Cystobacter fuscus: one gene and its partner. The main gene of each other region encodes a partner of the protein of the gene in region 2 in a complex. Links are inferred from orthologs where the notes say so. Each region holds a gene or a part of one and is shown on either strand. Other genes may lie near its edges. The genes, in order: accD and CYFUS_RS19955.

Region 1 (3,047 bases), 880 kb from region 2 along the record:
GGCGGGAAGGAGCGCGCGCAACATGGGGCCCCGGTCCTTGTCGGCCACCACACCGAAGACGCAGTGCACCCGGCGCCCAGGATAGAGCGAGCGCAGGCCCTCGAGCAGCACGCCCACCCCCGCGGGGTTGTGTGCGCCATCCAGCAACACGGGGGGCGAGCCACCGAGTTCCTCCAGGCGTCCAGGCCAGCGGGCTCCAGCAAGCCCGGTCCGCAGGGCCTCGGGCGGGACGCGCACGCCCCGCGCGGAGAGTTGCTCCAGCGCGGCCAGGGCCACCGCGGCGTTCTGCCACTGATGCTCGCCCCGCAGGCTGAGGGACAGGCCCTCCAGCGACAGTCCGCTCCCCTCGTAGGCGAGGCCGCCTCCGGGACGCTGCCCCAGGTGGAAGTCACGGCCCTCCAGGAGCACGGGAGCCTGACGCTCCCGGGCCAGACGCTCGAGGACCTCGAGCGCCTCGGGCGCCTGGCGGCTGAGCACCACCGGCACGCCCGGCTTGAGGATGCCCGCCTTCTCCGCGGCGATGGCCCCCAGGGTGTTGCCCAGGTACTCCATGTGATCGAAGGACACCGGGGTGATGGCGGTGACGAGCGGCACACAGGCGCGCGTGGCGTCCAGACGGCCTCCGAGCCCCACCTCCACCACGGCCACGTCCACGGCCTCGCGCGCGAAGTGCCAGAAGGCCACCACGGTGCCGAACTCGAAGTACGTGAGCGAGGTGGCCGCCTCGGGGTGGCGCTCCAGCACCTCGAGGATGCGCTGACCGAAGGTCTCGTCGGAGATCTCCACCCCGTCCACGCGGATGCGCTCGTTGACGCGCACCAGGTGGGGTGAGGTGTAGAGCCCCACCCGGTGGCCCGCGGCGTGGAGGGCCGCCGAGGCGAACGCGCAGGTGCTGCCCTTGCCGTTGGTGCCCGCCACGTGCAGCGCGGGGAAGCGCCGCTCGGGATGGCCGAGCGCCTCCAGGGCCGCCTCCACGCGCTCGAGGCCGAGCTTGATGCTGGAGGGGCTCAGCCGGGAGAAGAACTCCAGGGCCTCGGCGGGCGTCCGGGGGAGCATGGCGCGGCGCGGAAGGGACGACTAGCCGAGCAGCCCGATGATCTGCCCGAGCTTGGCGCGCAGATCCCTGCGCGCGACGATGGCGTCGAGCATGCCGTGCTCCACGAGGAACTCGGAGCGCTGGAAGCCCTCGGGGAGCTTCTGGCGGATGGTCTGCTCGATGACGCGCGGGCCGGCGAAGCCGATGAGCGCCTTGGGCTCGGCGAGCATCACGTCCCCCAGCCACGAGAACGAGGCCGCCACGCCGCCCGTGGTGGGGTGCAGCAGCACGGAGATGTAGGGCTTGCCCACGTTGCGGAAGCGGGCGATGGCCGCGCTCGTCTTGGCCATCTGCATGAGGGAAAAGATGCCCTCCTGCATGCGCGCGCCGCCCGAGGCGGAGAAGACGATGGCGGGGCACTTGAGCTCGTGCGCGCGCTCGAAGACGCGCGTGCACTTCTCGCCCACCACCGAGCCCATGGAGCCGCCCATGAACTCGAACACGAAGCAGCCCACCGACACCTGCTTGCCATCGATGCGCCCCACGCCGGAGATGAAGGCGTCGTTCTCCCCGAGCGCCTTGCGCGTGGACTTCAGCCGATCCTTGTACTTCTTCGAGTCGGTGAACCCGAGCGGATCCTGCGGCTCGAGCTCCTTGTCGAACTCCTCGAAGCTGTCGGGATCCAACAGCGTGGCGAGGCGGGTGCGCGCGGGCCAGGGCAGGTGGTGATCGCAGTGCGGGCAGACGTTGAGGTTCTTCTCCAACTCCTGCCGGTAGAGGATCTCGTCACAGTTCTCGCACTTGGCCCACAGGCCCTGCATGCGGCTGGGGGCTTCGACGGGTTCGGGAGCGGTGGCGATACGGGGCTTCTTCGAGAACCAGGCCATGGGAGGGCCCGGTTAATCCCAACTGCCCGGGGGCCGTCAACTCCCATGCTAGAACTCGAAGGTATCCCCGAGTTCCAGGACCTCGACGGGCATGTCGGCCACTTCCTTCTTCACCTGCTGAACGAAGGCGGGCTTGAGGTGGTAGAGCAGCACGGTGCACCCGTCGCGCTCGAACTTGGCCAGCTCGCTCTTGAGCGTGCGGGGCGTGAGGTGGCCGGAGACGTCGGAGAGTTGCTGCAACGCGTTGGGGAAGCTCGTCTCGATGAGGAGCGCCTTGAGGGTGGGCGTCTGGTTGAGCACCTTCCACAGCTTGTCCGTGGGGCCGGTGTCCCCGCTCATGGCCAGCGACGTGCGGCCCCGGGTGATGACGAAGCCGCAGGACTCCACCGGGTGGTGCACCGGGATGGACTGCACCGTGTAGGGGCCCACCTGGAAGGTGCTGCCGGCGCGGAAGGGCTTGATGCGCAGCACCGGCTCCTTGCGCGTGGGAATGCGCGTGAAGTCCGGCCACAGCGCGTTGTTGAACATGTTGTCGCGCAGCGCCCGGGCGCACTCGCGCGAGGCGTGGATGGTCACGGGCGTGTCGCGCCGGCCGATGATGAGATCGGCCATCAGCGGCAGATCCTTCACGTGATCGAAATGGCTGTGGCCGACGATGATGTCATCGATCTTGCACAGCTGCTCCAGCGACAGCGTGCTCGTGAGCGCGCCCGCGTCCAGCGCGAGCACGTCGTCCACGAGGAAGCACGTGGTGCGGCACGCGGGCAGCTCGCCACCATGGCAGCCAAGGACGTGAAGCTTCACGCTAGAGGTCTCCGAACTTCCACTTCATCTCCAGGTATTGGAGGAAGTCGTGCAGGCGCGCCGTATCCTGCACGGTGACCCTGTCACCCGCGCGCTCCAGCAATCCCGCCCGCTCCAACCTGTCCAACACGTGCCGGATGGCCGGCTCGCCCACGCCGATCTGCTGGGGCATCTCGCGCAGGGGCAGATCGATCTCCATCCCCTCCTCCGTGGGCCGCCCCCGCGTGCGGCACGTCTGGAGCACGTGGTGCACCACGCGGCTGGCCGGATCCGAGTGCAGCAGGTTCTCGATCTGCGCGTCCGCCTCCGACAGGCGCTCG
Region 2 (3,263 bases):
TCCGGCGACCGTATCGAGGAGTCCACACCATGGCGGAAGTCACCCTGGATCTGCGTGGCCGACCCAAGGCCGAGGCCTATGCCGAACTGCACCAACACGTCGAGGCCGTCCTGGAGGGCATCGACGACGACGTGGCGGCCATGGCCACGATGAGCTGTCTGCTGCACCACGCCTTCGGCCACCTGTGGACGGGCTTCTACCGCGTGGTGGAGCCGGGCAGGCTGCTGCGCGTCGGCCCCTACCAGGGCACGCTCGGCTGCCTGGAGATCCGATTCGGCAAGGGCGTGTGCGGCACCTCCGCCGCCGAGGGCCGCACCGTCATCGTCGAGGACGTGCACGCCTTCCCGGGCCACATCACCTGCGATGGCCGCTCGGCCTCGGAAATCGTCGTGCCCGTCTACAATCCCCAGCGCGAGCTCATCGCCGTGCTCGACATCGACTCCGAGCACAAGGCCACCTTCGACGACGCGGACCGCCGCGCCCTCGAGGCGATCATGGGCTGGTTCTCCCGGCCCCGGCGCAAGTAGGCGGGGCGCTCAGCGCCGGGCCATGCGCGCGAGGATCTCCTGCTCCAGCGTGCGCACCACCTCGGACAGCGGCAGCAGCGAGGAGTCCACCCGCCGGGCATCGTCCGCCGGCTTGAGCGGTGCCACGGCGCGCGAAGCGTCATCCTGGTCGCGCTTGACCTGATCGGCCAGGACGTCCGGCAGCGTGCGCTCCACGCCCTTCTGGAACAGCTCCTCGAAGCGGCGCCGGGCGCGGATGTCGGGATCCGCCTCCAGGAAGAACTTGGCGTCCGCGTCCGGGAACACCACCGTGCCGATATCGCGCCCCTCGAGGATGGCGCCCTTGGGCGCCTGGAGCGCCAGCCGCCGCTGCAGCGACAGCAGCCCCTCCCGCACCACGGGCCGGCTCGACACCTGCGAGGCCGCCATGGAGTTCTCCGGCGTGCGGATCTCCTCCGACACGTCCTCGCCATCCAGGAACACGTGGTTGTCCTCGCCCACCACCTCGAAGGACACGTGCACGCTCGCCAGCAGCGCGCCCAGCCCGGCGTCGTCGTCGAACGCGATCCCCTCGCGCCGCGCCTTGAGCGCCACGCACCGGTAGATGGCACCCGTGTCCACCAGGGCGAAGCCCAGGCGGCGAGCGAGCACCTTGGACACGGTGGACTTGCCCGCGCCCGCCGGTCCGTCGATGGCCACGATGAAGGGTCTGGAACTCATTGAGGGGCTCTCTCCTGGAGGCGGCACGGTGCGGCTAACGTCCGGAGAACACACCGAGCTTGCGGAAGCGCTCGTAGCGATCCCTCACGAGATCGTCCGGAGACAGGCCCGACAGCTCGTCGAGGTGCTTGCGCAGCGCCTGCCCCACGTTCTGCGCCGCCTTGGCGTGGTCGCGGTGCGCGCCGCCCGCGGGCTCGGAGATGATCTCGTCGATGACGTTCATTCCCATGAGGTCGCGCGCCGTGAGCTTGAGCGCGTCCGCCGCCTTCTCCGCCTTGGTGGAGTCGCGGTAGAGGATGGAGGAGCACGCCTCCGGGGAGATGACCGAGTAGATGCTGTTCTCCAGCATCAGCACGCGGTTGCCCACGCCGATGGCGAGCGCGCCGCCCGAGCCGCCCTCGCCCACCACCGTGGAGACGATGGGCACCTTGAGCCGGCTCATCACCTCCAGGTTGACGGCGATCGCCTCGGCCTGGCCGCGCTCCTCGGCGCCGATGCCCGGGTAGGCGCCCGGCGTGTCCACGAAGGTGAGGATGGGCTTGTCGAAGCGCTCGGCCATCTCCATCAGCCGAAGCGCCTTGCGGTAGCCCTCCGGGCGCGGCATGCCGAAGTTGCGCGCCATGTTCTCCTTCGTGTTGCGCCCCTTCTGGTGGCCGATGAGCATCACCACCTGCCCATCGAAGCGCGCGAAGCCGCCCACGATGGACGAGTCATCCCCGAAGTGCCTGTCCCCGGCCAGCTCCAGGAAGTCCGTGAACAGGTACTGGACGTAGTCCAGGAAGTAGGGCCGCGAGCTGTGACGCGACAGTTGGACCACCTGCCAGCGCGACAGGTCGCTGAAGATCTCCGTCTGGAGCTTCTTCGCCTTCTTCTCCAGCTTGGAGATTTCCGAGGAGAAATCCACCGAGCCGCTCTCCGAGAGCGTCTTGAGCTCGCCGATCTTCTTCTCCAGCTCGATGAGCGGGCGCTCGAAATCGAGTGGATAGTTGATGCCGTTCGCCATGGCGCGGGAGCCCTATCACCCGCCATCCAACCTGACAACGCGCAACCTGTTACGCGGTACGCTGAATCCCCACCTCCCCCCCTCGTCGGAACGACATGGACGCCCTCCCGCTGCTGCTCGCCCTCCTGCTGTCCGCCGCGCCCGCCCCCTCGGCGCGTACCCTCAACACCCAGGGCTTCCGCCTCTACCAGGCGGGCAAATACCCCGAGGCCCTGGAGAAGTTCGAAGCCGCGGCCCGGGCGGACCCGAAGATGGCCCTGGCCCACTACAACGTGGCGGCGACCCTGGGGGTGCTGCGCAAGAAGGGGAAGATTTGCGACTACTCGGCCTACCGGGAGACGATCGTCGAGCGCCTGACGCGCTCGGTCGAGTTGGATGCCCGCCGGCTCGCGCGCGCCAAGAAGGACGCGGACCTGGACCCCATCCGCGACACCCTGGGCTGGCAGCGCCTGCTGGGCCTGTCCCCCCAGAACGAGGCCGATGTGCCCAAGCTGCTGCGCCGGGTGACGTGGTTCCGGCTCACCGAGGGGGACATGCACGCCCGCACGACGCTCACCTTCCCGGACGCCCGGAAGGTGGTGGTGGAACGGACGGGCTTCGACGAGGAGACCCAACGCGTCACCACCCGGAAACGGACCGGCACCTACACGCTCCAGGGGCGCACCCTCCAGGTCACCCTGCCGAACGAGCCCCCCGTCCAGGGCACGTTGACCGACAAGGGGGCGCTCCAGCTCGGCACGCTGGGGACGTTCACCGATCTGCCGCCGGAGTGCGATGCATAGAACGGATCACCACCTGACGGACTTGGCGGCCCGGGGGGCCCGTCCCACCCTTGTCTTGGGGAGGTGGTGGGGATGGTGAGACTCGAGGGACGGCAGTGGGGGTTGGTGGCGTTGGTGGCGTTGACGCCCTTCTTTTTCGCCTTCCTGCTGGCGGCGTCGGCGCCCGGCGTCGTCGAGCCCGTGCTGGGCACGCCACTGGGCGGGGCGAGCTGGCTGCTGGCGGCGCTGCTGGGGCTGCTCGGAGGTGCGCTG

What was found.
Region 1: the proteins of CYFUS_RS19955 (region 2) and accD are in contact, whole or in part, in a solved structure (PDB 8UXZ), measured with the Escherichia coli proteins. The link is inferred for Cystobacter fuscus from one-to-one orthologs.

The regions. Positions count from the first base shown.
Region 1 is NZ_CP022098.1:3,970,146-3,973,192, reverse strand. The notes cover bases 1-2,738. They hold accD (acetyl-CoA carboxylase, carboxyltransferase subunit beta), read right to left. Parts: upstream 1,924-2,738; coding sequence 1,078-1,923; downstream 1-1,077. Other genes in these bases: CYFUS_RS16345 (Crp/Fnr family transcriptional regulator), read right to left, coding at 2,729-2,738; CYFUS_RS16350 (MBL fold metallo-hydrolase), read right to left, coding at 1,972-2,727; CYFUS_RS16360 (bifunctional folylpolyglutamate synthase/dihydrofolate synthase), read right to left, coding at 1-1,056. In the rest of the region: more of CYFUS_RS16345, read right to left, coding at 2,739-3,047.
Region 2 is NZ_CP022098.1:4,852,371-4,855,633, reverse strand. What follows is about bases 246-3,199. They hold CYFUS_RS19955 (acetyl-CoA carboxylase carboxyltransferase subunit alpha), read right to left. Parts: upstream 2,230-3,199; coding sequence 1,261-2,229; downstream 246-1,260. Other genes in these bases: CYFUS_RS19945 (hypothetical protein), read left to right, coding at 3,084-3,199; CYFUS_RS19950 (hypothetical protein), read left to right, coding at 2,325-3,011; cmk ((d)CMP kinase), read right to left, coding at 537-1,226; CYFUS_RS19965 (GAF domain-containing protein), read left to right, coding at 246-527. Also shown: more of CYFUS_RS19965, read left to right, coding at 30-245; more of CYFUS_RS19945, read left to right, coding at 3,200-3,263. UniProt on the Escherichia coli protein: Component of the acetyl coenzyme A carboxylase (ACC) complex. First, biotin carboxylase catalyzes the carboxylation of biotin on its carrier protein (BCCP) and then the CO(2) group is transferred by the carboxyltransferase to acetyl-CoA to form malonyl-CoA.